DNA from 4 places in the Cytobacillus spartinae genome. Region 3 is predicted to be linked to each of the others. Evidence: riboswitches for the same ligand, from Rfam matches in the RefSeq annotation. Region 3 holds a riboswitch; each other region holds the start of a gene.
What was found. A riboswitch is a leader RNA that binds a small molecule or an ion and turns the genes downstream of it on or off. The one in region 3 is predicted to bind cyclic di-GMP.
Positions count from the first base shown of each region.

Region 1: it holds a riboswitch for cyclic di-GMP, as region 3 does, so the genes downstream of both, ACFYKX_RS14040 (anti-repressor SinI family protein) here and ACFYKX_RS12380 (amidase) in region 3, are expected to answer to the same signal.
Region 2: it holds a riboswitch for cyclic di-GMP, as region 3 does, so the genes downstream of both, ACFYKX_RS03060 (DUF5667 domain-containing protein) here and ACFYKX_RS12380 (amidase) in region 3, are expected to answer to the same signal.
Region 4: it holds a riboswitch for cyclic di-GMP, as region 3 does, so the genes downstream of both, ACFYKX_RS03160 (DUF192 domain-containing protein) here and ACFYKX_RS12380 (amidase) in region 3, are expected to answer to the same signal.

Region 1 covers NZ_JBIACK010000006.1:176,544-184,057, reverse strand. The annotation lists gene ACFYKX_RS14065 (sigma-70 family RNA polymerase sigma factor) at 1-51, opposite strand, end outside; gene ACFYKX_RS14060 (helix-turn-helix domain-containing protein) at 525-1,412, shown strand; gene ACFYKX_RS14055 (hypothetical protein) at 1,450-1,644, shown strand; gene ACFYKX_RS14050 (hypothetical protein) at 2,503-3,621, shown strand; gene ACFYKX_RS14045 (CBS domain-containing protein) at 3,688-4,404, shown strand; cyclic di-GMP riboswitch class I at 4,691-4,776, shown strand; gene ACFYKX_RS14040 (anti-repressor SinI family protein) at 4,806-4,964, shown strand; gene ACFYKX_RS14035 (hypothetical protein) at 5,180-5,863, opposite strand; gene ACFYKX_RS14030 (hypothetical protein) at 6,120-7,514, shown strand, end outside.
Region 2 covers NZ_JBIACK010000001.1:621,679-629,192, reverse strand. The annotation lists gene queC (7-cyano-7-deazaguanine synthase QueC) at 1-250, shown strand, start outside; gene queD (6-carboxytetrahydropterin synthase QueD) at 254-730, shown strand; gene queE (7-carboxy-7-deazaguanine synthase QueE) at 723-1,439, shown strand; gene ACFYKX_RS03065 (cell wall hydrolase) at 1,876-2,307, shown strand; cyclic di-GMP riboswitch class I at 2,490-2,574, shown strand; gene ACFYKX_RS03060 (DUF5667 domain-containing protein) at 2,706-3,974, shown strand; gene ACFYKX_RS03055 (EAL domain-containing protein) at 4,185-6,842, shown strand; gene ACFYKX_RS03050 (aspartate kinase) at 7,020-7,514, shown strand, end outside.
Region 3 covers NZ_JBIACK010000005.1:100,905-108,418, reverse strand. The annotation lists gene ACFYKX_RS12400 (bifunctional metallophosphatase/5'-nucleotidase) at 1-339, shown strand, start outside; gene ACFYKX_RS12395 (DUF4097 family beta strand repeat-containing protein) at 397-1,350, opposite strand; gene ACFYKX_RS12390 (DUF1700 domain-containing protein) at 1,347-1,904, opposite strand; gene ACFYKX_RS12385 (PadR family transcriptional regulator) at 1,901-2,221, opposite strand; gene ACFYKX_RS12380 (amidase) at 2,447-3,325, opposite strand; cyclic di-GMP riboswitch class I at 3,365-3,450, opposite strand; gene ACFYKX_RS12375 (hypothetical protein) at 3,541-3,672, opposite strand; gene ACFYKX_RS12370 (amidase family protein) at 3,730-5,211, opposite strand; gene ACFYKX_RS12365 (DEAD/DEAH box helicase) at 5,377-6,519, opposite strand; gene ACFYKX_RS12360 (Ger(x)C family spore germination protein) at 6,674-7,514, opposite strand, start outside.
Region 4 covers NZ_JBIACK010000001.1:639,330-646,843, forward strand. The annotation lists gene ACFYKX_RS03130 (AAA family ATPase) at 1-82, opposite strand, end outside; gene cpaB (Flp pilus assembly protein CpaB) at 131-808, opposite strand; gene ACFYKX_RS03140 (pilus assembly protein TadG-related protein) at 818-1,735, opposite strand; gene ACFYKX_RS03145 (TadE/TadG family type IV pilus assembly protein) at 1,750-2,133, opposite strand; gene ACFYKX_RS03150 (A24 family peptidase) at 2,130-2,648, opposite strand; gene ACFYKX_RS03155 (Flp family type IVb pilin) at 2,745-2,924, opposite strand; gene ACFYKX_RS03160 (DUF192 domain-containing protein) at 2,921-3,316, opposite strand; cyclic di-GMP riboswitch class I at 3,384-3,472, opposite strand; gene ACFYKX_RS03165 (RNA polymerase sigma factor) at 3,837-4,370, opposite strand; gene ACFYKX_RS03170 (DUF6449 domain-containing protein) at 4,407-6,386, opposite strand; gene ACFYKX_RS03175 (ABC transporter ATP-binding protein) at 6,361-7,260, opposite strand; gene ACFYKX_RS03180 (GntR family transcriptional regulator) at 7,247-7,514, opposite strand, start outside.

The DNA of each region.
Region 1 (7,514 bases), on a different contig from region 3:
CCATACCATTGCTTCATACTGCTCAATTAATTGTTCAAAGCTCTCCATCATTTTCCCTTTCAGGAAAGCGCGCTTACCATTTTTATTCCCGGGTAAGGCTAACATACAACTTCGGCTACTTCTCAGTCGAATCAGGAAAAGTGAAAAATTGATTAAAAAAACAACTAATTTTTGCAAAAATGAGGGGCGAAAATTCAATAATTGCATCAAATAATCGTGGTTTTTTTAATAATAGGGTGAATTTCGCTAGGGAGTGTTTTTTCTAAATGGGGGAGGGCCATCGATAACTATTTATAGAATCTCTTTTTCCTTTACTAAATTCCCCTTCAGTAGCCCTTTGATTAAACATAGGGACGGTTCTTCAGTTGGAGAAACTTTCACTATGTTTTTGTGGGTATATTTTACTATTTGGTAAACTAGTGAACCTAAATATTTTATTTTTTGGGGTTAAGAATAATACAACTATAGTCACGTGTGTTATTATCGATATATTAAGAAAATTAGTTAGATGGTGGTGTTGTTAATTGAGTATAGAGGAATATAACTTTGGTGAAGCTCTTAGCTCCTTAAGGAAAATGAAAGGAGTTTCTACTGAGGATCTTGCCGAGGGGATTTGTACTGAGGAAGATTTGATTTTATTTGAAAAAGAATTGAAGTACCCAACAATAAAACAAGTCCATGATCTAGCTAGGAAATTACATATTGACCTTAGGTACTTATATGATATGGCAACAAAGAGCCGGGATAATTATTCTGTTGCTATAATGGAAATTATCAATAGATATAAAAGGGAACGTGATTACCAAACCATTTACAATATTATTCAGAAAGAAAAAGAAAACCCTTTATTTAAAATAACCGCCTTACAACAATTTCTATTATGGCATGAGGGAATTTGTATCTATTATTTAGAGAGTAACATCGAAGCAGCAATAGATAAGTTTGACCAGGCAATCATTTTAACCAATCCTCTTCAAGAAAGTCTCACTGAAAGAGAGGTAGAAGTATTAACAAGTAAAGGGATTATCTATAAAGAAGAGGAACGATATAAAGAAGCCATTGCGGTTTTTAAAGATGCATTAACAAATATAGAAAATCTACCTTACTTGATCGACAAAAGAGTGCTTCTAAAAGTGTTATTTGGATTAACGCAAGTTTTGACAGAAGAAGGACAATATGCGGAATCTTTGACCTATAGTATGAAAGGGCTCAATTTATGTTTACATGATGAGCAACTATTCTTACTTGCGGAATTTCATTATCAAACAGGTGAAAATTACATAAAACTAGGGAATAAAGAGGAAGGGAAGCAATATATAGAGAAGTCAATAGAAATCCTTCTCCTTGAGAAAAATGAAAAATTTGCAACCCTTTTCAAAAAAGAATTAGATAAACTATTAATAGAATGTTAAAATAATCCATATAAAACAAGAAAGGTAGAGTGTTATTATGAAAAAAATAATAGCTGCAAGCCTATTAACCCTAACATTAGTTGGAGCTACAGGGATTCCTTCTCAGCATGGAACAGAACTATCAGGTATTCCTTCACAACACAGTATTAAACAGGAATATGAATTAGCAGGTATTCCATCACAACATAGCATAGAAGAAGTTTACTTATTTGGAATTCCTTCACAACACTAAAAAGTATAGAGGAAACAACAGGACGGTTTTTCTGATTGTAAGAAGAACCGTCTTTCTTGTCATTTTCTGAGTATAGTTTTTGATTGTAACATCCCTTCGTTAACTAAACAGTAGATATAACCTCATCTCTTAATCTCGTTAGACTGTTATCTCCCTTTTTTAAAAGACCTATCAAGACCAAAGCTTAACTCCATATCTCTCTAAATGATTCTCTACTTATTAGTGTTTGTTGTATTGGGGCTGTTTACGGTAATGGCTCAAACGAGGCATAAAAAGACATTTAAGCGGGTTAGATGAGGTACATTTAAGGTTTACGGGTGGACGAACGCCACTATTAACGGATGATACATTGAAACGGTTGGAGGGGCTATTGGTATTATGGCATATCTAGCCGTTCTATCGTTTAAGCAGAAGGTGTTTAGCATAACCCCTAAGAACTTGTTGACCCTGTTAGAATACTTTTCTTCGAGGGTTGTTCCAAACCTTTATATAAGTATGTCCTTCTACGCATTTAAAAATTTTGATCCCTACTAATTTAAGTGGTGTAAAGATTTCCTTCATATGAATTAATGGCATAATCAACATCCCTTCCAAAATATTACTTATCTTAATTATAACTTAATAATGAACGTATTTACTTGAAATGTTCTCGATAAATTACGACAGGGGAACGTCAATTTTCGAGTGAATGTGTGATAGATTAGGTTAGCAATTTTATATTTTTTCAATAAAAAGAGACTTGTTTAAAAGACAAATTGTTACGATTTGGATTACTATGAGAGAAGATGAGTAAAAATGTGAATCTCGGGAGAGTTAATGTTGGGAAAGAATGGTCTACATATATTGGAGGTTAAAGCGTTGTTTAAAAAACATATAGAGAAATACCTAGGCACATTTTTTGCCTTCATATTACTAGGAGGAGCTTCTATTCAATTTTGGAATTTTTCTTTTATAGATATGCCCTTTCATGTAGGTATTATTAATAAGGATCGAACAGCTACCATCTTATTTGGTATCACTGCAGGAGTGCTCTCCCTGGTAGGTCTTTTATCTATCTTTATATCTTTGAGTTTTCAACATCGTTTAGAGAAAACGAGAGAATTATACTGGGACATGGTTAACCTTCCATTTGAAGGAATTAATACAGAGAATACGATTAAGAGGATGACGCAGCATATCCGACAATTTCGTAAAATTAGAGGCGGAACAGACTTATTCACCCATATTGTGACAAAAGTAAGTTTATTTACAATCCTCTTTGTATGCTTAATTTGGTCCGTTTATGTAGGTTTGGTTGTAGAGCTCGGTTTAGAAGGGTTTTTAATCATTATCTCCACTATTTTAGCCATAATCATATTATTATACTTTTTTAATATTCTTAGACAAATTAGTCATATTGATAGAATCAGTGATTTACCTAAGTTATCAAATATGTTAGACGCACATAAAGAAGAAGATCTCCTTGCTACACAGTTTTTACCGATGTCCACACACCTAGCCTTTATAGGCTACTTCCCAGAACTTGAGGGACAGGCATACCAAACATCTCCTACTAACATGTTGAAAGGTAACTACTATTCTGAGGGACAAACTCTAACGTTATTTATTGAGATCCCTGTAAATCATATAAATGTTAGAATCATTAGGTTGGTAAAACAAGGAAGGAGAAAAGAATTATATAATGGAGGAATCCATCTAACAAGAACAATCATTAACTTTGAAGAAAGTCAGTTCAATGGTTTTGTAAAAGAATGGGAACAACATGGGAAAGGGCTTGCGGTACATCTCCCTGTAAAACCAGATTGGCTATCTAAAGAAGATAAGGGTTATGAAATTGCCTTAATGTTTTCTGCGTTTGATCTCCCTTCTTATATAGTAGAACTAGAATATAAAAAGACTAAAGAAGATAGTCTTATGTTAGTAAAAAGAAGTATTATCCCTGTTAATGAAGAAGGGGAATTGGAAGAGAAAATCTAGGTGAGCCATGTAGAATTGTTCATAAAGAGGTAAGAGAAATTATAAGAAGATAAAGAGGGGACTCACATGATTACGGAACAGCTATTATCAGAAAGATTTGAGGTAAGTTTTAATCAAATACATGACGCATTAAAGAAAATAGTGAAGATTAGAGATGACCGTTTTTCCGTGCTAGTAAAGGTTGGTGCGAAGCATCACCAAGCAATTGAAACGTATAAAAGTGACCTTGAGCAATATGCAAAGTTAAGGAATGCAATTGTTCATGATAAGGTTGATATTGGATATTACATAGCGGAACCAAACATTAAAGTGGTAGAACATATTGAAAAAATTGCAAGGGTACTTAACGGACCTAATTATGCGACATCTATTGCAACAAAAGAAGTTATTTTCTATAACTATGAAGATAGTATCTTAAAGGTCATTCAGGGTATTAAAGAGCATTCTTACTCGCAATACCCAATCTATCGAAACAAGGAGTGTATTGGGCTCCTCACGACAGGAGCAATTGTCAAATGGATGGCTATTAATGTAGCAGAGAATATAGTCAAGCTTGATTGTATAAAGGTTTCAGATATTTTAGAGTACGAAGTAGAGCATCCAATTGCATTTGTTCCAAAATCAATTAATATCTTTGAAGTTGAAGAAATATTTGAAAATGCACATAAGGATAAAAAAGAATTAGAAGCAGTCATAATTACGGAAAACGGAAAAAAACATGAAGCTCCACTAGGGTTAATTACTGCATGGGATCTTATAGAAATAGATTATACAGTTGAGTAGAAGTTTTAATATACTTGAAGGTTCTAATTTTTGGTGTGAGTTTTTTAAAAAATAACACTTGGTTTTTGTTGTATATAAGGGGGCTAGGTACTTCTTTCCCCTTCCTAGCCCCTCGATTCACAACAACTATTAAATATTTCATAAACCGTATTCTAAAGGATTCCGTAAAAATTGTCGCTTTTTAAGGGAAAAAATATTTAGAAAATTATGTATCTTTTCGCAAAGTGACAAGTTTTGCAACATGTTAATAGTAAAATATCCCTGTGAACTACTAATTATAATATTAGACAGTAAAAGGCAAACTCATTGAAAAGTGAGGACGCAAAACCACAGGTCTAAGGTAAGGGGTACTAGGATGGCTGGGTTGCCTGGAATACGAAAAGTATTTTAGGGGGAGAATAATGAGAAAAGTGAACGAAAAGCTTGACTCGGAGTGGATCCAACTGATTAAGGAAGCAAAAACAATGGGCATTGACATGAATGAGATTAGAGAATTCCTGGAGAAAAGGGGTGACGTGGAATTTTCCAATTCTTCATATGAATGTCGTGCAGTGATTTAGCCATCTAAGAAAACATATAAATGTAATTAAAGTAAGGAGAGCATTTGCTCTCCTGTTTTTAATAGATTTTTTACGATATCTCTTTTTGGCTTTTCTCGATGAAGCTTATTCTTTATGCTTCATTCAATTTCCAGAAATAGAGGTGAAGATAATGTGGAAGCCTTATCAATATTTTGTAATTGTGCTTGTGTTCTAGGATTAAGTCACTAGTGCAATTAAAAATCTTTAAGTTGATTGACTACTCGGGATAGTCTTTCTTGTTTTTTTGCATTATAGGTTTGGCGAAACTCTTGTGCTTCATTTAGGCTATGACCATTTATCTCTAAATCATACTCGAGCTGTTGATAGATAATATTAAAAGTTCTATCAGCATTTTGTTCCATTAGATTTGCAACCTCTTGATACTTCGCAATTAGGTCACCTTTAGGCAACTTGTTACTAACAAACTCTGCTTTTGCCTCTACTACCAGCTGATCAACTTTACTCGTTTCTTGAACTTCTAATTCTGTAAAGAGAGCGTTATATTTAGCTTTAATCTCGTCTACGCTTTTAGGCTTATCCTCTTCTGTTGAACTTGATTCGCTACTATTGCTAGTATTAGTAGATCCAGATTGTGTTGAATTTTGTTTAGTTGAACCATCTTGATTTTTGGTAGAAACAGTACTATCTCCTGCCTCTTCGCCACTTTCATCGTTTACTTGGGCTTCAGCATCTTCATTTTTCGATGAACTTGAGAAATTTGCGCTACTACTATCATTTGTCTGTTTTTTCGTTGGATTATTTATTACTTCCTCTGCTTTTTTTACAGTCGTTTCTACTTTTTTGTTCCATGTATAGTTGCCAATAAAAATTACTACTATGACTAATATTATTATACTGAAAAGTCCAAGCCGCTTCATTTTAATCCTCTTTTCTTCCAATGTAAATTAATGTTACCACGTATTTTTTAGTCCTGTCATTACTAGATTACAAGATTCAACAAAATTGTATGTGAAAATCAGCAGATAATATTAAAATACGACAAAAATGGTAAATTTTTTAAAAAATATTGTGTAAAAAGACCTAAGATGGTAATATTTATCTATGTATGTTTGTGTTATACAAATAATATTTTTATATAATTATTTGCCATTATTAAACAAAAGGAGTGTCAAAATGACTAAGAAAAAACGTATTCTTACTAAAACTGTAATGGCTGCTGCTGTTGCATCATCTGTGTTTGCTGTATCAAACTCTGCAGATGCGGCATCTGTAACAGAAGCAGAAAAAGCGGTTGTAAAAGCTGAAAAACTTGCTGGTGCGTTAAAATGGGAAGTTTCAATCGAGCACCGTAAGAATGTATATCCTAACAACCTAGTAGGATATCCAAATATGAAATTACATAATGATACAAAGAAAGCTTTAGCAGATGCTACAAAACTTGTATCTACATTAAAAGGTAAAGAAAAAGAAGTTCTACAAGCTAGATTAGACGCTAACGTTTCTACATACTTAAAACGTTCAGTTGCTTACATTGATGCTGTATCTTCAGGATTGAAAATTCAAAAGAAATACGTTGAGCTTAAAGCTAAGTTTGACAAAGGTCAAATGGATGATCAAACGGAAAAATTATACCATGAAGTTTCATGGGAAATTAAGAAGAATTCATTTATGCTTGACCGTGTATATGGTGTAACAACTCGTGAAGAGTTTAGAGATTTCTATAAAGAAACAGCTGAGGACCTTCAGAAGGAACTATTATATCCAGTTTCTATCAAAATGCAAATTGATCGTGCTGCAAAAGCGTTAAAAGATAATAATGTGGACCAAGCAGCTGGTTATTTAGGAAACGTTGAATACTTAGTAAATGAAGCTGCAAACAACGGTGCTGATGTTTCAGACAAGTTATTCGTAAGTGCTATGTCTAAACTTGACGCTGCTGAAGAAGCTTTTGAGAAAAAGGGAACTCTTTACTTTGCAAATTCTAAAACTGAGACGACTGAATTTGGCCCTGAAACAGGTAGTGAAACAGTTGAGAAATCAGTTTACATTTATGCTGGAAAAGACGAACATATCAAGTTACAGAACTTTTCTATCAATGGAAACTTAGTAGTACTAGGATCACCTGCTGGTGCTGGAACAGTCTCTCTTGAAAATATTAAAGTGAATAAAGTAAATAACGTAGGCGGAAACATTATCGTAGAAGACATCGCTGACCACAGCTTATACCTAAAAGGTGTTGAAGCGGACAGCGTCGTTGTAAATGATGCTAACGGATCTAACCTAGTTGCAGAATCTGGTGTTAAAGTTAAGAGCTTAGTAGTTTCTGAAAAAGCAGGAGCTAAAGGTGCTGTTAACCTAGAATCAAAAGTAAGTGGAGCATTCGAATCTATCACAATCGCTGCTAAAGGTTCAGAGAAATCTGAAGGAGTAAACTTAAAAGGTGACCTGTCTACAACTGCCGTAACCGTTACAGGTGAAAATGCAAAAATCGCTGTAGCTGAAGGTGCAACTGTTAAAGAAATTAAGTTAAACGCTGTTGCTAATGTAGCGGTTGCTAAGGGATCTACA
Region 2 (7,514 bases), on a different contig from region 3:
TATAAAATCGTTAAACGTCACTCTAAATCTGTCAATGGATGAGCAATTTGTCATTCATACTCCGTTAATGTGGTTAAACAAGGCCGAGACTTGGAAGCTTGCAGATGATTTAGGAGCTTTTGATTTTGTTCGTGAAAAAACATTAACGTGCTATAACGGAATTATTTCTGACGGATGCGGGGAATGCCCGGCATGTAAGCTCAGACAAAAGGGCTTAGAAGATTATCAGAATGAAAGAAAGGAGTTATAGACTATGTACGGATTTCGCATCGTTGATAAACTCCAAAAAATAGATGTAGATATTAAAAAGGATCAGTTAAAATACCATTCAAAGCGTGTAATGGTAAGTAAGGAATTTACATTTGATTCGGCACATCACTTACACAACTATGAGGGTAAATGTAAAAACCTCCATGGACATACGTACCGAGTTATTTTTGGAATCAGTGGCTTTGTAGATGATCGTGGTCTATTAATTGATTTCGGTGACATTAAAGAAATTTGGAAAAATGAGATCGAAATCTTCTTAGATCATAAATATTTGAATGAAACATTGCCTCCAATGAATACAACAGCAGAAAATATGGTTGTTTGGATTTATGAAAAAATGGAGGAATCTTTAAAGAACCGTGAAAATCAATATGATGGTGCAAGAGTAGAGTTTGTTCGTTTGTTCGAAACTCCTACTAGCTATGCAGAAGCAAGACGGGAGTGGATGATTGGTGAGTAAATTACCTGTTATGGAGATTTTTGGTCCTACCATTCAAGGCGAAGGAATGGTGATTGGTCAAAAGACAATGTTCGTTCGTACAGCAGGCTGCGATTATAGCTGCTCTTGGTGTGATTCTTCTTTTACTTGGGATGGTTCGGGGAAAGACTTAATAAAACAAATGGAAGCCGATGAGATTTGGACAGAACTTAAAGCTCTTGGTGGAAATGGTTTTTCTTTTGTAACGATTTCCGGGGGGAATCCAGCGCTATTAAAAAACCTTGATGAGTTAATTCATATTTTACAAGAGAACGACATTAAGGTTGGCTTAGAAACACAAGGTAGCAAGTGGCAAGATTGGTTTTATGATATTGATGAGTTAACAATCTCACCAAAACCTCCTAGTTCTGGGATGATAACCAATTTTGAGAAGCTGGACGAAATCATTAAGAATCTAAGTGGTCGAAGTATAAGTTTAAAAGTGGTAATCTTTGATGACCAAGATTATGAGTACGCTAAGCAAATTCATCAACGCTACCCGCATGTTCCGTTCTTTTGCCAGGTTGGGAATGACGATATTACAACTACTGATGATCGTGATCTTGTTAAAAGATTACTAGAAAAGTATACATGGTTAATCGATAAAGTAATGGCTGACGATGAATTAAAGAACGTTAAGGTACTTCCTCAGCTCCACACATACATTTGGGGGAATAAGAGAGGCGTTTAGTTATAGTTTGTCCTTTGCTACCTCCTAGAAGCCCACGAAGAAAAAAATCCCATATTTAAAGGGATTTTTTTGTATAAATGAAAGATTATATAATTCATCGTCATACAAATTTCAGGGGGAGGGAGGGAACGTTCGTTCGTTAGTCAGTTATCATCAGTACGGCGAGACAAAATGAAGGACAATTCTCTCGATGTAAGATTGGAGTTTGGCTTCATTCACTCGATGAAAGACACTTCGCTTTATGTATCATTCTATTTTGTCCTTCATCCCCACTACGAAAGACACTTCACTCTATTCACCTTGATATTTTGTCCCTCATTTGCTATTAAACTCCTAATAAGGCAGTGGGTGAATTTTTGATCAAACAGTAAACCTGGACGGGCGAACCTACATATATTTATATATATGCACGTACGTACTGTAGGGAGGAATTGCGTTGGCAGTTATAAAAGCTACAGAAGAAGATGTTAAATTATTGGCTCGTTTAATGCGAGCTGAGGCAGAAGGCGATGGGAAACTAGGAATGCTTATGGTTGGCAATGTAGGGGTAAATCGAGCGAGATCCAATTGTATAGATTTTAAGAATATTACAGATATTCGAAAAATGGTTTATCAGCGTCCAGGTGGATTCGAGGCAACCATAAAAGGATACTTTTATCAACCGGCTCGGGCAGCCGATATAAAACTAGCAAGAGATGTAATTGCCGGAAAACGATATCACCCAGCTAGTAACGCACTATGGTTCTTTAGACCAGAAGGCGATTGTCCAGCCCAATGGTTTAATCAAGCAAACACAGGCCGTCATAAATCTCACTGTTTCTTTTCACCAACACAAGTAGATTGTCCAGATGTATATAGAACACTTTAAACTATAATTGGATGCCCGCCCCATTCTGAGGTGGGTATATTTTTTTGCATCACAGTGTATATTTGACAATCATGTTAAAAAACAGTCAACTTTACCTATCATATTAGCAATAATAGTACTTTTTTATCATACCAATATGGAAGATCTTTCTGTAAACTAAGGATAAAGTATTTCGTCCCATTCACTACAAAAGGCAAAATCGTTGAAAAGCGATGACGCAAAGCCACAGGCCTAAAGTAAGCTTACCATGGCGGCTGGGTTGCTAAAGAATGAGGAGTAACGTCTATTGTTATTTCCCGAATTCTTGCAATCTATTTATTAGAATGTAGGAATTTTTTTATTAGCAAAAAAAGGGATAGTGGGTACGGAAACCTTTGCTATTAAAAGGAGGATGTAACATGATCAACAAAAAAGTACGAAATGTATTGGCAACTAGTGTACTCGCAGCAGCATTTTCTCTTTCGTTAGGGGCAGGAAGTGTGTTTGCAGATGAAACATCTACGGTGAATGAAGAAACCACAATCAATGAAGAAACCACAATCAATGAAGAAACTACTGTAAGCGATGATACTTCTGGAACTACTGAAACAGACACAACTTTAGTAACAGATGAACCTGCTGATGAAACCCAACCTACAGATGAAGAAGAAGTTGATGAAACTGAGGAACCAACACTGATACCAGGAGATTTTCTATACTTTATAAAAACATTCACAGAAAAAATTCAGTTAGCTCTAACTTTTGATGATGTAGAGAAAGCTGCTCTATTAGCTGAGATTGCTGAAAAACGTATCCTAGAAGCGGAAGTTTTGCTATCAAAAGGCGATGAGGAGTTAGCAGAAGAAACGTTACAAAAAGCCATGGAAGAGCTAGAAAAGGCTCTTGAGCTGGATTCAGAAGAACCAACTGATGGACAAGAACCTACTGGGACTGCTGATGAAGAATCAGAACAATCAGAAGATTCCATAGAAGAGGTATTAGGTCAAAACATTATTGCTTTAACAGCAGCAATGGAAAAAGTTAAGAATCCAACAGCAAAGGCTGCCCTTGCTAGAAACATCGAAAGAGCCAAGACTAAACTTGGTGTTGTAACAGAAGGAGATTCCGAGGAACTAGAACCTACTGATGAAACTGAAACGACTGAAGTAGCTGAGGCTACATCGACTGAAGAGGGTGAATCAACAGAAGAAGCTACACAAGATGAAACAACTGTAGTAGAAAATGAAGAAGAAGTTGTGGAAGAAGAATCAACGATAGCCGTTTCTACTAAAGGATTAGAAAAAGCTGCAGAAAAAGTTGCGAAGAAAAATGAAAAGGCAGCTGAAAAAATAGAAAAAGCAGCTAAGAAAGTAGAAGAAAAAGCGAATAAAGGCAAAGGTAAATCCTCGAATGATGCTGAAACCAAAGAAGAAGAGAATGAAGAAGTTGAAAACGTAGAGAATACAGATACTAATTCAGATGTAACAGAGGAACCAGCAGAAGTGGAAGAAATAGAGGAAGAGGAAGAAACAGCTGAAGCCGTTGAATCAGATGACAATGAAGAAATAGAAGAAGAAAAAGAACGCGGGAATCAAGGTAACAAAGGCAACAACGGTGGTAACGGAAATGGTAATAATGGCGGAAACGGTAATGGTAACAAAGGTGGAAATGGAAAAGGAAGAGATTAATAATGGTAAGCCCTATCCGAGTGATAGGGCTTTTTTTATGAGAGGATCGAATAAGTAATAAACTAACTACCATCTATATATATCCGAGGGGGAAATTACAAGTATTTTCATAAAATGGAAGTTTTCTATTGTACAATGGGAAGAAAGTCACTATGATGATGATAACAACGTATTTATAGTGTGATTGACCTAGTGTGAGGTGTAAATGCAATGAAACAACGTATGACTATTAATCTATCAAAGGTAATGTTGCTCTTCTTTGGATCGTTATTTATAGGTTTTTCCATTCAGCATATTGTTTTAGAGGATTTCATTCATGGATTATCCCTACCTTTTATCCTAAGCAACTTATTGGAATATGCTGCAATTTTAATAATCAGTTTACCATTAGTGAGCATAACAGCCATTCGATATATCCGGAATAAGAACCATTACGACAGGCAAGTTTTTGATCAACTAGAGCAATTCCGTGTTATTTTAGAAGACTCTCAGCTCGGAGCATTTATTTATGGAAAAAGCGGTTTTATTTATGTAGGGAAAGTCTTTCTAGATGTGTTAGGCCATAATCACGAAACATTTATCGGTAAAGCATTCGATGAAGTTCCAATGTTTGATAGAAATACAGGCAAAATTGTTATGGAAAACGCAAGAAAGCGCTTAAACGGGGAAGAGGTTCCTACGTTATATACAGTTCCAGCCGTTAAGAAAGACGGAACAAAGATTATCATTGAGGTTCGCGCATCTGTTTCACATTTAAAAGGACAACCTGTAATTATTGGCTCTGTCAATGATATAACGAGTCGAATGAAGTTAGAATCTCAATTGATTAAAAGTGAGCAAAATCTAAGGGAAGCACAGCGAATTGCCAATATTGGTAGTTGTGATTTTAATATCTTAACAGGAGAATTATATAAGACTGATGAAATTTACCGTATATTTGGCTTAGAAGCAGGGTCCAAATTTACGAAATATACCTTCTTATCTGCCATTCATCCTGAAGATAGGAAAAAAGTACCGAGAATCTTAAAAAGATCGTTTCTAAAAGGGGAACTTGAAGCAATTGTTCGGATCGTGAGGCTTGATGGAGAAGTTCGAACGATTCACTGCTTTGGTTCTGTTGTTTATAACGACCAGAAACAACCTGAAAAACTGGTAGGAACCATTCAAGATATTACTGAAAATATGTATATGTCAAAAAGGTTAGCAGAAGGAGAAGAAAAATATCGTTCACTATTTGAGAACAATATGGATTCTGCATTCATTTTAGATTTATCTGGAAAATTCGTTGAGGTAAACAAAACGGGTTTGTTAACATCAGGTTTTACAAAAGAGGAAATGATTGGGGAGCACTTTATTCCATTTATTCATCCTCGGGATAAAAAGAAGATCCTCCAGCATTTTGAAGTACTAATTGGCGGGAATTCAACTAGGTTCGAATGTCAAGTAAGACATAAATCTGGTGATTATTTATTATTCAGTATCAATGCTGTGCCGATTATCGTTGACAAAAAGGTTTCAGGAATCTTTTATTTAGGAAAAGACATCACTCAACAGAAGAAACAAGAGGAGCATATTCAGTACTTAGCTTATCATGACACACTAACTGGATTAGCTAATCGTCAGCATTTTGCCGATGAGTTAGAACGCCTTATTACCATTAATAAGGCCGAGGCGAGTCCATTTGCCTTATTATATATGGATTTAGATAGACTGAAAGTCATCAACGATCACCTTGGACATGAAGCGGGTGACCAATTATTGAGAAAAATAGGAACAAGATTGAAGAGTCAGCTTTCCGACAAAGGTACACTTTTTCGAATTGGCGGAGATGAATTCTCCTTCTTAATCCCTTCGTTTACAACTAAAAAGGAAGTTATTAAGATTGCTGAAGAAATGTTAATGATTTGCCAACAACCATATAAAATTGGTCGAAACACAATACATACTCATACGAGTGTCGGAATTGCTTTATTCCCTGAACATGGAGTGGAAGCAGAATCGCTCTTAAAAGCTGCCGATATGGCCATGTACTCAGCCAAACAAACAGGTGGAAACCAGTATCGGATTTATGACAAGGATATTATTTCAACCAACGATTATCGGTTTACATTAGAAAATGATTTTCAACGAGCACTTGAGGAACAGGAATTTTTCCTTGTTTATCAGCCAAAGGTAGACATAAACACAGGGGATATAAAAAGTGCGGAAGCATTAATCAGATGGAATCACCCAACGAAAGGCTTAATCTCCCCAGCAGATTTTATCCCTCTTGCGGAAGAAACAGGTTTTATTGTTCCGTTAGGGGAGTGGGTTCTAAAAGAGGCATGCCGCCAAGCGAAGGAATGGCAGGAAAACGGCTTACTTTCATACAGAGTTGCGGTTAACGTATCCGCTATACAATTCCAACGGACAAATTTTGATGAATTTGTTAGAGAGGTTTTAGAGGAGACAAACTTAGAACCAGAATGGCTTGAGATTGAAATAACCGAAGGAACTTTTATGGAGGAAGACACGTTTACTGCGCAGGCTGTAACAAAATTAAAAGACATGGGAATCTACATTTCTCTAGATGATTTTGGAACAGGTTACTCATCAATGATGTACCTAAAAGAATTCCGTTTGCATGCGCTAAAAATCGATCGTGGGTTTATCGAGGATGTGCATCTGAGGGAAGAACGAGCCTCCATTGTACAAGCGATAATCCAGCTTGCCCATGGTCTTCAAATGGACGTTGTAGCTGAAGGAGTGGAGACTCTAGAAGAGTTAACGTATATCAAGATGCTTGGAATTGACCATGTACAAGGATATTACGTTTCCAAACCTTTAATCGCAAACCAGTTTGAAAATTTAATAAAAGTCCCTAAATAAACAATTGCTGTGTCAAGTATTTTATGACACAGCTTTTTTATTTGAATAGATGTATGCGTTTTCTTTCCGTTATATATAGACAAATGTCTTCGTCTAGCGGAAAAAACTATTGAAACTTTTATGCTTTAGAGTGATAATAGTAACATTCCATGAAAAATTAAAGTGAGGCTATCAATTATGAAGGTTGTTAAGTTTGGGGGCTCTTCATTATCGACTGGGGAGCAAGTGAAAAAAGTTTTTAATATCGTTACATCCGATCCCGCACGTAAAATAGTTGTCGTTTCAGCACCAGGAAAACGCTTCTCTTCAGATATTAAGGTCACAGACTTATTGATTGAGTGCGCTGAGAAATTATTAAACGATGAGGATGCTAACGACATCATTTTATCTATTTTAGAAAGGTATGAAAATATTTCCAATGAGCTATCCCTTTCAAGTGATGTCATAGCAGGGATTAAGAAAGATCTTCTAGACGTATTGAATGGTGATAAAAGCAACTCTGCCAAATACGTAGAATCAGTTAAGGCCACTGGAGAAGACAATCATGCAAAGCTAATTGCAGCTTTTTTCAATGCTCAAGGGGTAGAAGCTAATTATGTGAATCCAAAAGAAGCTGGTTTATTTGTTACAGATGAATTAGGAAATGCTCAAGTATTACCGGAGTCTTATGAG
Region 3 (7,514 bases):
AATGAGATATCAGTTAATCCAGAGTTTATCGAACCAAAACCTCAGCATTACAATTATGATATGTGGGAAGGAATCCAGTACGAATTAGACATACGTAAACCTTCTGGACAAAGAGTTGTAAAGCTTGAGCGTAATGGCGTACCGATAGAATTAAATGGAGAATACGACGTTGTCATGAACAACTATCGCGCAGGTGGTGGAGGGGATTACCACATGTATAAAGATAAACCTGTTATTAAAGATATCCAAATCGATATGACAGAATTAATTGCTGACTATATTTTAAAAAGAAAAACAATTGAAGCTACATGTAACGATAACTGGAAGGTTATATTTTAAATAAAAGGATCCTCTCATCTTCCAGAGGATCCTTTTCGTTATTAATAGTAGTGTTTCTTAACGGAGGTTAAAATCCCCTGAGTTTGTGTTAACCGTTAACTCATACTCTCCAGAACCAATCTCTCCAACAATTTTATTTTCTGATTTCTCTTCATACTTTACATTTTTAAAATCAATTTCACCTTTTCCAGAGCTCCCATTAAATCTAATAGCTAATGAATCTGGTTCGTTATTAAACTCAACATCTACATCTCCACTTGATGCCCTAGCATCAATATGACCTGTAACTTCATCATTATCAATCATAATACTACCTGAAGATGCCTCTATTTCTAGTTCACCAATAGCATTCGTTAAGTTGATATCACCAGATGATGTGTTAAAAATAGATTTTTTCGCGGTTTGATTATCAACAATTAAGTCGCCACTATTTGCCTTTAATTCGAACTTTTCAGCACGGTTGTTATTTGAATGGATTTCACCGCTCGAAGCCATCATCGTAAAATCATTGTCTGACACTATATCATCTGCAAAAATACTACCTGAATTCGTCTCTAACATAATCTCTTTTGCTTTATGATCAGCTATTTCAATATCTCCAGAAGATGCACTTATTCTAATAGACTCATATAATTTTTCAGGTAATCTTATTTCTAAGTTGGTATCTACAATAAGTACCCCTATATTAAACTTAATTTGGTCTTCTCCTGCTATTGAAATCTTAAGAGAATCCCCTTTCTCCTTTACATCCAGTTTAATTTCATCTTCATATTTCCTACTTATTTTCCCATTAAGATTAATCGTAATATCACTGTCATTTGTTGAAATCACCTTTAAGTCAGTTGCAGATATATCAACCTCAATATGATCAATATTCTTTCCATTTACTACTTCTGTATCTTCTAAGCTGTATGTGTCAAATGAAAAGCCACCGGAAGCACTTACTGATACAATGGTTCCTGCAATCCCAATGATTAATAGTGTTAATAATCCGTATACTAATTTTTTCATGCCGCTTTTTCTCCTTTAATGATTCTAATATTAAATCTTATATACTTAAGAACTAGGTTGTAGAAAAACTTTCCTACATAAATCATTCCGATACTCATTAACATCCCTAAACTAAACAACGTTATGGAAGCAAAGATATTTACTGCGAAACTTTCATAACTAAATCCCCACATTGAAGACGTAATCAGTACCACTGGTGAAATCGTTAATACTAGTGCCACAGCACATAAAGCCACATATGCACCAAATAGCCCTGCAATCGGTCCGACTATAAAAACTAAATTAAAGAAACTAACACTGATTGTTGCAAGAATGGCACGAAATATATTGGGTACGGATTGCTCCTTTTCCGCTTTTACAATTCTATATTCCGCTAGCAAATCTCTTGCAATTACATGTGGATCTCCGAGCTCAGCCATAAGTTCGTTTTCATTTTTTCCATTCGCAAGCCCAATTTGAAAATGTTCTTCATAGTCATACATCATTTCTCTTCTATCATGTTCCGGTACTTTCTGTAATAAAGTCTCCAGCTTAATTAAAAATTCATTTCTCATTTCCCCATACCCTCCTCAATAAATTCATTTACTGCATTTGAAAACTGCATCCATTCTTTGATTAACTCATTCATATACAAGCTACCTTTATCTGAAAGCGAATAATATTTCCTCGGTGGCCCTTCGGTTGACTCAGCCAAATACGTAGTTAAGTAATCTTCCTTTGTCAGCCGTCGTAGTAATGGATAAAGGGTCCCTTCTGCGACTGTAATTTTATTCGATATATTTTGAGCTAGCTCATAACCATATTGATCCTTTTTAGATATTAAAATGAGTACACATAATTCCAGCACACCCTTTTTAAATTGAACATTCAAGTAATCACCTTCCTACTGTCTTAAACTCACTACTGATTAAAGTACAGTAGTTGAACAACATTTGTTAGTAATTATTACCACATTTAGTATAATATAACACACTACTGAATAATGCAAGGTACTGATTAATATTTTTTTATAAAAATTTACATTTATGGGTAAACTCTACCTAAATTCCTTACAAAAGAAAAAGATTCCACCAAAACATTGGTGAAATCTCATTTATTAATACTCCATCCTCATCCAGCTTTGTAGATGGTGAATAGCATAAGTCACGTTACCATTATAGTTTGCCTGAACTTGTTTCAATTGTTTGAACATGTATGCTTCTCCCTCTTCATGAAAAGAAACATAGTCCGCTTCCTCTGATTTACCTGTTTCGACACCAATTATAATCGGTTTTCCTATTTTTTGAGCTAATTGTACTTCAAACTTTATTAACTCAATGATCCCATTTGGGCCTTCTACTCGATCCCGATATGCCATTAAAGTGGCTGAATCGGCTTTTCGAATAACCCAACTAGCAAGATCCCCTTTTCCATACTTATTTTGAAATTTAATCTCGTCAAACCAAAATGGAATATCTATCCCTATAGGTAACCCTAAACGATTGGATTGTTTTTTCGCTTCTATAAGTAGAGTTTGGTATTGCATAACCGCATTCGCTTGATTCCTGTTCCATTGTTCATGTAAATATGGTTCAACATCTATATGCACACCCGAAAATTTTTCATTTGGGACCGCCTGTTGCTGATAGGTTCTTAACCAGCCAAACATGTTATCCATCTTGCCTTTTGATTTTCCCCAATCAGGAGCACCGTCCAAAGCATGTATTTCAATATTATGGCTCCTTGCTTGGCGAATGAAATGTTCATATGTTTCAAATGGTATATCTTGATTAATTTGTAAAAACACTGTGTTAACATGCTTTGTTATTAAAAACTTTAAGACTTCATCCTTATTTGTGTGAATTGCTTCGGTATCCCAGAGCCAAGTGGAAACGGGGACAAATTCATTCGCATGCACTGTTTTCGGATTTTGAGGGTATTCCATTGTAAGAAACCCCAATGCAACCATCACCCACATCATTACTAGTCTTTTCATATTTACTTCCTCCCTTGAGTGCCGACACCCTAAAAGGAGTCTGGCAGCCTGGCAACCATACGAATTTTACGCTTAGGCCCATAGCTTTGCGTCCTTGCTTTTCAACAAGTTTGCCCTTATCAGTTTATAACGTTACTATAACGTTTAATTTTGAATTTGAATACCATTCGGTTGAAAACGTAACAAAACCTCCCTAATTTGGGAGGTTTCTATCATTATTCGTTTATTGGACGATTCGGTTTTAGTTCTTCTTTAGGAGTAAACTCAACTAGCTCTGAGCTAGTTTTGCCTCTTTTTTTATTATTATTTCGCTGAGCATTGCCATTTCCTAACTTTTGTCTACCCAACTACCACCATCTCCTTTTAAAATCATTCAATGGTAGTATGACTTTATTGTGTTGTCCTTATTCTAGATTAAGGTTGGGTGCTTTTCTTACTTTCGTCCCCTGCTCATAACTATAACCTAGCTTTATAAGAGTAGGTTCTGTGTAAGCTGTACTTGTGAAAGTAATTCCAACTGGCTCTCCCTCTTGTGTATACCCTGCTGGAACTGTGATGGAAGGATAACCAGCTTTTGCAGGAATACCCGCGCCAAAATTATTCGGGAAAACAATAGCATCTAATTGATGCTCTTTTAGTACAGAATCGATTCCTTGCTCAGTTGATAAGTGGATATCCTTTTCTAGTGCAGATATATATTGTTCCTCAGTTAATGTTCCTGAAGTTTTTTCCGCTTCTTCAAGGATCTTTTGTCCATATTTTAACGTTTTTTCACTGTGTTCATTATTAAACTCAATCACATCAGCTAGTGAACGAACTCTTGAGTCGACAGGAAGACCTTGTAAATAGGCGTTTAAATCCGATTTAAATTCATACGTTAAAACATCATAGCTCCACTTTGCCTTTGTTGATGGGATCACAATGTTTTCGACTACTTCTGCCCCTAGTTCTTTAAGCTTTTCAACAGCTTCATTCATTACTTTAAGCTTATCCTTGGATAGATAGTCGAAATATACCTCTCTACATATTCCGATACGGGCACCTTTTAGCCCATCTTCTTGTAGGTACTCAGTAAAATCAGCTCCTACAAGTGTGGTATTAGTACGTGTGATAGGATCCTTATCGTCGAGCTCTGTCAGTGCATTTAAAAGGTATGCAGCGTCTTTAACTGTTCTTGTCATCGGTCCTGCAGTATCTTGACTATGTGCAATCGGAATGATTCCTCTTCGACTGATTAATCCTACAGTAGGTTTGATCCCAACAAGAGAATTTTGGCTTGCAGGGCTTAGAATGGAACCTGATGTTTCTGTTCCAACTGCTACTGCCGCAAAGTTAGCTGCGATGGATGCCCCGGATCCTGCACTAGAACCACCAACATCAAATTTACCTGGACCATAGGGATTTAAAACCTGGCCACCTCTTGAACTATAGCCACTTGGCATTCCTTCCGTCATGAAGTTTGCCCATTCCGTCATATTCGTTTTCCCCAGGATTATAGCACCTGCTTCTCTTAAAGAAGCTGCTACTTGTGAATCTTCTGTAGCATAAGAGTTTTCTAAAGCTAATGATCCTGCACTTGTATGCATTTTATCACTTGTGTCGATATTGTCTTTTATTAGTACTGGAATTCCATGTAGCGGACCGCGTGGACCTTTTTGTTTACGTTCTGAATCTAAAGCTGCAGCTATATGTAAAGCTTCAGGGTTTACCTCTAATACTGAATTTACCGCAACTCCCTGCTTGTCATACGTACTAATTCGATATAGGTACATGAGGACTAACTCTTTTGAAGTTAATTCTCCATTATTCAATTTTTCCTGCATATCATCAATAGTAGCTTCTACAAGCCACTCATCATGTAATTGTTTCAAACGAGGATTTTCCATTTATTTTAGTCCTTTCGGGTATATTTTTCGGGTGTCTAAATAATACGGTATAGTTCTATTTATAAAATATTCTATCTATTTCGTCAACTTAATTGGATTATGAAAAATCCTCCAAAAAAAAAGACTACGCTCACCACTAACATGAACATAGCCTCATCAACTAATTTATTTTTCTGCCTTCACACCATCCGCAACTTGACCTTTATAAAATACTTTCTTCTCAACCTCTACATTTAATTCTTTACAGAACTTCTTTAATTCCCGTTCCTCTCGTTCTGTGACAATAGCCATAACCGTGCCTTCTGCTCCAAACCTTCCTGTTCTTCCAGAACGGTGGACATACTGCTCTATATCTTTCGGGAAATCAAAATGGACGACATGGGTAATCCCTTTAACATCTAAGCCTCTCGCAGCAACATCTGTAGCAAGTAGCATATTTGTTTTTCCTGTTCGGAAGTCCTTAAGGGCATTCTTACGTTTGTCTTTATTTAAGTCACTATGAAGAATCGCCGTTTTTATATCCTTGAAAGTAAGTTTTTCTGAAATAACGGTTAAGTTTCCAATATCCCTGACAAACACTAATACTTTAGCATCTTCTAGCCTTGCTATTTTTTCAAGTAACTTTATTTTATCTCTTGGTTCTGCACTAAAATAGATGTGATCAACGTTTCCTGATTGGATCGTTTCATCCTTTTTAATCCTTATGATCTCTGCGTCTCTAGTTAAATCTTTAGCAAGCTTTTCTGTATGTTCCGGAAGAGTTGCTGAAAAAAGAACTACCTGACGATCCGCCAATGACGACTTAACAATATGGTCTACTGTTGACAGGTGCTCACTCGTTAAAAGTTGGTCCCCCTCATCGAGAACAATTGTTTTCACTTCATGCATTTTGATTTTCTTTTGTTTAATTAACTCTAATGTTCTCCCTGGTGTTCCGAGGATGACGTGTGGGTTCTTTTTTAATTTTTCCAACTGTCTTTTCACGTTTGCACCACCAATAAAGGATGCAGCTCGAATGCCACTACCCTCACTCCAAGTTTGGACCTCCTGAAGAATTTGCATGACTAATTCTTGTGAAGAAGCCAAAATCACCACTTGGATAGACTTTTTTTCCGGATCAATTCCATTTAGGACCGGTAATAAATAAGCTAAAGTCTTCCCTGTTCCAGTCGGTGATTCAGCAATAACATCCTTTCCCTCTACTATAGCCGGAATAGCAGAAGCTTGTACCGTTGTTAATTGTTGAAAGCCTGCTTTTTCCCACGCAGCATTTACAAATGGCTTCATATTCATTAAAATATCGCTCATTATTTTCTCCTTTAATATGTAGACTCCTCTAAACCTTTCCTACGGCCTAGTTCTACTTCGTTCTTGAATGTCACAAATTGTTGTAATTACTATATTACCTTATTAAAAGGATTCATGGTTTATCAAGCTTTTGTTTGAAATAATTTTTCCACATCTATTCAACCGCTGGTTCGCTTACTAAGAAACTCTTACTTTTAATTCCACTTCTAATGAGGTGGTACTTTACATCAACTTCAAAATTTGCCCGTGAAAACTCTTCGTTCCACTTACCCTCTACCTCTTTATATTTTTTATAGTGCTGTCTATTCATGACCTCTCCAAATCCAAAGATGTCTAAACCAAAATCCTTTTGCACTTTATTTAATGTACCTTCAATTTCATTCTTCACATGGGCGTTAATTAATTTCTCCATTTCTTTAAAAGAGTCTAACTTAGTTAAATCATTCGCACAATGACTTCCTGCTAAAGATGTCTCACCATCAATTTTAACACTCAATATCGGTTGATTATTTTGATAGCGAGCATGTAGCTTTGTTGATGAAGTGTTAACACGAACATTGAAATATTTAGGCTCATCCTTTGTTGACTCTTTACAAGGGACGCTTAAACTGGTTTGATCTAAATCCTGTGTCCACACAAAGTTTCTTGTATCTTTTAACGATAAGTACCCTTTTAATCGATCTCCCTCGAACAAAGCTATCCCTTCCATTGTAACCAATGCATCTACACTGAGAGATTTATTGTTCTCTACTTTTTCTCCTTTTTCTGCATCCCCTTTTACACTAATGGCACTTGCTACAGGTGACCTTCCCTTAGAAGTCATAGAGGAAATGAAATCTGTTAATCGAACCCTAGGGTCTCCTCCCCATTCATCTCCAAATGATTCAATTTGTTTGTGTATTTTAAGAGATGGAACCTTTTGGAGTGGGTAGGTAATCCTTGTAAAGTCCGCTGCTTTCATCCCTTTGGTAATCAATATATTGAAATCGTTTCGA
Region 4 (7,514 bases), on a different contig from region 3:
CTATACCTCCTTTGGCACTACAGACGGCAATCATTTCCCCTCGCCTCTTGCTAGTCTGTTGAAAATTGTGATTGCTGGTCATGAATGTTCACCCCTAACTAATCTAAATTCCTTTAACTACTCATTGTATCTACTTTTTCGGAGACTCTATTTTCGTATGTAAAGTAAAGTGGATATGACCGCGTTCAGATGCATTTACTAATACAAGAGAATCCTCTGGACTTAGCTCTAACGTTAAAGAGCTATACTCGGCATATTCTTCAGCTTCGTCGGTTGTAGCGATCATTTTTCTCCCAATGGCTAACACTCTAACCTTTGACAAAATTTGTTTAGACACCACAGTATCTTTATCATTCACTTTCACTACTTCACTAAAAATAACGTCAACTACGTCCTCTGGTTCGATTAAATTGGATATGGATTGAACGAAATTAACCCCGACTGATACTCCTCTAAATCCTTCTTTAACCTTTCTAGAAACAAACAATGCTTCTTCCTTCTCTGACTTAATTCGGTGAGTTAATAATGCCTCTCCAGCCTCGATATCAGACGTAGCATATTTACCTTCAACTGTAGAAAGATCTGTTAGTGTTTGAGGATGGACGCCGTCCTTTGGCAATTGAGCTAACTCTACCATCGAGGATGTAATTCTCTGATTCTCTTTAATGGCTTCCTTTGCCACGAGTACCTCAACCGTGTTTTCGTTTATAACAGCTGTTGTATCAAATTTTTTCATGTAATTGAAAAACAAAAAGGTGGTAAAAACTCCCATTAAGAGTGCAATAAACATGATTAATTTCGATTTCATTAAAGTCACCTACTCTGTTAATCTGATTGCAAAAGCACCTTTACTTAAACCATTACTCCCTTCAAATCCAGTACCTGCCCTTTCTATAAACATGCCAGTTATAGAAGTATCCTTAGAGTCCATCGGGTCAGTAATGTAAAAGTAGGCAAAACCAGTAATCTTTATGCTTTTCATCTGGTTTGTGTCATGTTCATACGGTGTATAAGTCGGAATTAGGATGATTCTAGAACAATTTCGATCATAAATACTAGTTTCCGTATGGAGACATCCATCTACGCGTTCTTTTACTGCAGCTCTTGTTTTTCCAGCTATATTACCAGTTTGGGTTTCAATAATATCCCCTACAGAAATTTCTTGGTTATACCCTTTCCTTAAGTTTTCTTCATAGGTATTAGCCCCTGGACCCCCAAGAGCCAGAACGCCAAAATTTCCATACTCAACCCCGGTTGAATCAACTTTTAATTGATATTTCTTATAGAATTCAAGAGCAATCGAATCATCTATACCGAGTGGTGCTGCACCTATTGCTCTAGCCATTACACGCAGTTCAGCAGCCGCATTGCTATGTACATCTAAACTATTAAAGCCGAATAACTTCGAAAATGAAAGAGGTACTGTCTTCTTTAACTCTATTTCTACACGCTTCCCCATCGTGATGGAAAGTTCCTGTATACTTGTTTCTTCCTGATGAGATTTTAGCACCTCAGTTACTACCTCTCTAACCGAATCTTCTCGGTTAGTTAACTCTTGTGCGCCAGATAAAACAGCTGCATTGGCTGTTTTTTGCAAATGGCTTTTTGTCATATACATGGTCCCGCCATCAATTACAAGACCTACCATCACTAATAAGCCCATAAATGACAAAGACACTAGTAAGATAACGTTCCCTTCTTCTCTTCGAATCAATTGCCTTAAGAGTTTCTTCATGTGTAAAACTCCTCTCATTCCACTCTTATCGTAGATTCGGTAGACAATATAAAAGGAGTAGGAAAAAAAGTTGAAACAAACGGAGTGATGATATCAACTGGGTAATCCAATGTCACTGTCATATATTCACCAGACTGACGATTTGTGTCGTTTGGAGAGATGGTTATCTGTAGTAAGTTAGGGTTTCCTAAGTGAATATAATTTCTAGCAAACTCAGAGATTTCAGCATCATTTTTCCCTAAACCACCTAACCGAACCGTTTCTTGTGTTGCTAAATGAAGATGCGTATAAGAGTATAAAATTCTCCCAAAGTCAAAAATACCAGTCAACAATAGTAACAATAATGGTAGTAAAAGTGCCATTTCTACTAGGGACTGACCTTTTTCGTCTTTTATCATAAAATCAACCACCCTTTTGCTAGTAAACTCATGAATGCTCCACCAGCAATTGCTACACCATAAGGATAAGTTGTTTGTAGTGCATCTTTATCTAGAGCAAGTGGTATCTTAATCCCATGTTTGTAACTGGAAACAGTATATACAATCGATTTAAGACGTCTTAGAGCACCTTTTCTAAACATGATAACGAATAGTGCAATAAGGGCTCCTATTATTGCCATGTAAATGCCAGTGGTCATTACAAACATAGCTCCTTTTAAAGCCCCGACTAGAGCTAAAAGCTTCACGTCTCCAGCACCCATTCCACCCATTAAATAGGGAATTAACAATAGGGCTAAACCCACCCCAAAGCCTGTTAAAGAAAATAAGATCCCTGAACCAAATGGGGCAAAGGCGTGTAAGATTATTGCTACTATTAGAGCTGGAAAAATGACCTTATTATATATTTTTCTAGATTTGATGTCCGTTATCAGACAAATGAGTAATACGAGGATTAACAAGCTATCAAAAATCATAAGGATCCCTCACTTTATAAGAGAATCTCACTGTGAATGCATTCTACCTTTTAAAAAAGGCCTTACGTTAATTAACGCAAGACCTTCTTCTATTTTTTATGAATCGTCACGTGTTGAGACGCTAGTCAATACTTCATCAAACATTGCCTGAATTTGTTCTTTTAATAAAACTAGTGTAGCTACCACACCAACTGCAATAACTCCTAATACTAATCCGTACTCAGTCATCCCTTGACCTTGCTCTTCTACTACTAGTCCTTTTAATTTGTTCATCATGTTAAATTCGCTCCCTTTTCATCATTTTTTTTGAATTGCACTTTATGTCCTACTTTGGTGTTTGTTTTCTCAATCGTTCCTGCTGGAAGTTCTACTACAGAACTTGCACGGTGGATTACTTTTCCGATCTTTCGCGGTGAAAAATGTTCGAAGCATGCGATCACTTCATTTTCTTCAGATAAAAACAACACATCAATTGGGTAATTCATAAAGAAAGTATGAATGGAACGGCAGGGTTTAATATGTAGACCATTCCCTGGTGCTAGCGATTTTGTAAACATTAGCCCGACTAGCCTCTTGTGGAAGCTGTATGCTTGTCCTACGCGATTCGCGATTTGCTGATCGTTCACCAGGTTCATTAGTCTCATTACTTTTTCACCTCTTTTCTCCAACAAAAATAACCCCTGCCTTTACCGAAAGGGGGTTTAGTGAAAAGTAGACAGACTACTCCCTAAATCTTTCGGTAACTGGCTGGCCTAGTGCTAGATTGCACCTTAGCCCCTGTAGCTTTGCGTCACTGACTTTCATCAGTTTTGCCTTTATCGAGATTCAGCTTTTTTTATTTATCCGACTGATCTCTTAACTAAATGATAAATTTACCAACACAAATCGACAATCCGGCTTTTGACTTATTTATTTTTAGAAAATTCAGCAAATATATACTTCTATAGTCCTATTAAGACAGAGTGACCCCTGTAATATTTCCTGGTTTTTTAAAAAAACTAGTGCTAATAGATGTATATATTCTGCGAAATATGACGTTTTTATTAACCTTTTAAATGGGTATAACCAAAGCTCTATTTGTTAAAAAATTGACTTTATTTCCTCTGGGACAAACATACTATCTCTCAAATATTGGAAGAATGAACATATTAAAAAGACCAACTCTCATCGAGTTGATCTCTAAATATATTATGCCAAACTCCTCTCCACCATCATTGACTTTAAATGTCTCTTTGCTCGATATAAATTGGTTTTTACCGTACCTTGTTTAAGCTTAAGTTTTTCCGCGATTTCTTTTTCCTTTAGTCCGGCCTTTATTTTGAGCAGGAAGACATTTTTCTGGTCCGTAGATAAGTTGTTAATTACATGCTGTATTTCTTCCTCAAAAAGCGCTAATTCGACCTCTTTTTCAACATCCTGGCTTGAACTAAAATGTAGCTGATTTGATTCTACTATAGAATTTTCTAAGAAAACTTCACTCTTACGCTTTTCTTTTCTTACATAATCGATGGCCGTTCTAGTAGCGATTGATGATAGCCAAGCTCCAACTTTGCTGTGATCCTCCAGAGTATCTAATTTTTGATACGCTTTAATAAACGTATCTTGAACCACGTCCTGAGCATGATGGTGATCTCTTGTTATACTATAAGCAACATGAAACAGACGTTGACTATACAATGAACAAATTTCTTCTATATCCATAGTCATACGATTTTCAGCCAAACCTGCTCCCTCCCTTCTAAACCTTTTCTTTATATTTTATTGAAAAAATTGTTTTACAAAATCAGGTGCAAACTCATCTTCAAATGAGCGTATAACTGGGTAGTTTTCGTTTTTAAAATAGAATGCGACTAAATACCTCTTTTTTCTTTCATTTTCTACCATGTAGTAGTCAATGGATTGATCCATAGCAATTTGCAATTCATTTCTATCCTTAAGCTCTAACACATCCGAGCTTTTCATCATTTTGTTAAAAATCTCTTCATTGGAGTAAGCGTACTCAGGCTTATCCATTTCTAGTTTACTTACCTCTACTACTAAGGCATGTGAAATGTCCTCTTCAACGACCATTGCCTTTTCAGCCAATCCCTTTTCTTTCAGCCAAGCTTCTAACTTTTTATAGGAAGGCTTAAACAGGATGTCCATTCCATGTTGGTCATCAATTTTCATAGAAATATGAGATTGGAAGCCTTTATTGTTGTACATCTCATCATAAGATGCTGCGTAGATTTCATCCTTTAAGATCGATATTACTTCATTAATATCTTCTGGTTCTGAAATAACCGCATGTCGACCAGTTGGACCTGCAGGGTTAAAGCTGATAAATTCAACATCTTCTTTCAGGCGAAAAATCTCATTGTTTGCTTCTTTATACTCAATGGACTCGTGAATAGGCTTGATAAATTCTTTGTATAATTCTTTGTTAATATAATATTCACGAACGAGATTTTTGCCGTTCTCAAGCTCATAAGCAAAAAATGCTCTTCCATTTCTCGACTCATTTTCTACATCATTTTTATTAGAAATGATTGCTTTATGAAATTCTTGGACAAATTTGATGTTTTGATCTTCTTCTAGTGATAATTTATCGATTTGGTAGTCCGAACTGTAGTAATAATAGGCATGTTCACTTAAGTGAACGCTTTTTATTTCTGATCGTTCAGGTACTTTATCTTCGTATTTCGTAACATCAAGGTGTAAAGCAACAAGAATGATAGCTAACGCACCCACATAAATGAAGTAACTTTTAAAACTACCAAAAACTCTCCATGTTTTTTGCAGGACCATTTCAGCAACGATATATCCAATAAATGACCCAATAATGTACCCTGCTATTAACCAAGCGAAAGACTGATTTTGTGTTTCACCAAGATATAATGCCACTAAAAATGCGGAGCAAAAAGTTGTTCCAAATTTAAAAATAGGTTGTAAAATTGGAAAAACAAGCGCCTGGGATACAGCTTCAAGCTTTCTCTTTTTATATAGAAATACAGATAATCCATAAAGGACGATAGAAACCATAAGATACAGCCAAATGACCAATGGCTCTACTTTTTGATGATTTAATTGCTCAGTAATAACTAATGGTGAGAAGTACTCCATCTTGCTATTTAAAAAGTAGTCTTGTGGGAATCCATACAAAAAGTACTGTAAGTTAGCAGTGATTAACACAAGCAATCCTAATGGTAGCAATAAGAAAATATAGGTTAGTGCGCCATGTACAATGGATAAACCAGTAACCATCCCAATAAATACAGCACCCATATAAACAATGATGTTAATGAGGATCATAATCCCAGCCCAGTAGTAGATATCCCCTACTGAAAAATACGGTTGTAAATCCCATGTTATATGTTGAAAATGAACAATGATGGCCGTTGCAATAACTGGGATGATCAGAAACAATAAACCAATTAATGTATATTGATGGAAAATATGTGTTCTTTTGATGGGTAAACTATGGTATAAATCTGAGCTTTGTTTTACTTGTAAATAGCGGAAAAGAAACACTGCTAACAAGACAGGGATAGAGATCATTAAGATGATTTGAAGCCCCACATTATACTGAAATAAATTATCTTTAACCCAAAATTCTTTATGTTCATTTGTAACAGTCATTAAAATATCCAGTGGAATCGCAAATACTAATGTTAAAAAATAGATGATGGAGATCCAACCAATATTTCTACTAATCTGTTTAAAAAACTCGCTCTTAATCAAGGATATTTTTGATTGCATAGCCAACATCCTCCATTTCATAAATAAAAATTTCTTCTAACGTTAGTGGGAGGATATCAAATATGACAGGTTCGTATTCTTTCACTCTAGTTCTGATATCGGCTTCGTTCCCTCTGACAATGCATAGTAACACGCTTCCTCTCTTCTCACTGTGAAGCAGTTTTAAGCCTTTAAATATGTCTGCTGGTGAGCCATCTTTAAACGCTAATTGAATTTTGTGAACATCTGACTTCAAATCGTCCAACTCTTTTTCAATTAACATATTCCCTTTATGTAGGATCCCTACATAATCACAAATATCTTCAACTTCTCTTAAGTTGTGAGATGAAATTAGAACCGTCATTTCTCTCTCTGCGACATCTTCAATAATGAGACTTTTTATATTTTTTCTAACAACTGGATCGAGCCCATCCATCGGTTCATCTAAGATCAGTAATTCTGGCATGGTCGATAATCCTAATATAAAGGCGCATTGTCTTTGTAATCCTTTTGAGAAGCGATGAAGCTTTCGTTTAGGATCAATTTGAAATGCCTTAATTAAATTTTGAAATCTCTCCTCATTCCAATTACTATAAATATTTTTATAAAACTGCCCCATATGTGTAATCGTATATTGAGACAAAAAGTAAGGATGGTCAGGAATAAAGAAAAGTTGATCTTTTATCATTGTGTTCTCATATACGGATTGATCATTAATGGTGACAGATCCTTGATCCTCTATGTAGATTCCAGATAGAAGCTTAAGCAAAGTGGTCTTTCCAGCACCGTTTGAACCAAGTAAGCCGTAAATAGATCCTTTATTGATTGTTAAATTTACATTTTCTAATGCGTCTGCATCCTCAAAAGACTTACTCACGTTTTCAAACTTGATCATTTGCACTCCCTCCTCCTACCCCAGATTCTATATCCTTTATGATTTCGATAATCTCAGCACTAGTAATACCAAGGTAAATAGCCTCTGATAAAAGCTTTGCTAATTCACTTTTAATTTTCATGATTTTCTCATTGTTTTGTTTAGGACTTGAAGGACTAACAAAACTTCCCTTTCCTTTAATTGAGTAAATAAATCCTTGAATTTCTAGTTCTCTGTATGCTTTTTGGATCGTATTTGGATTAATCGTCAATTGT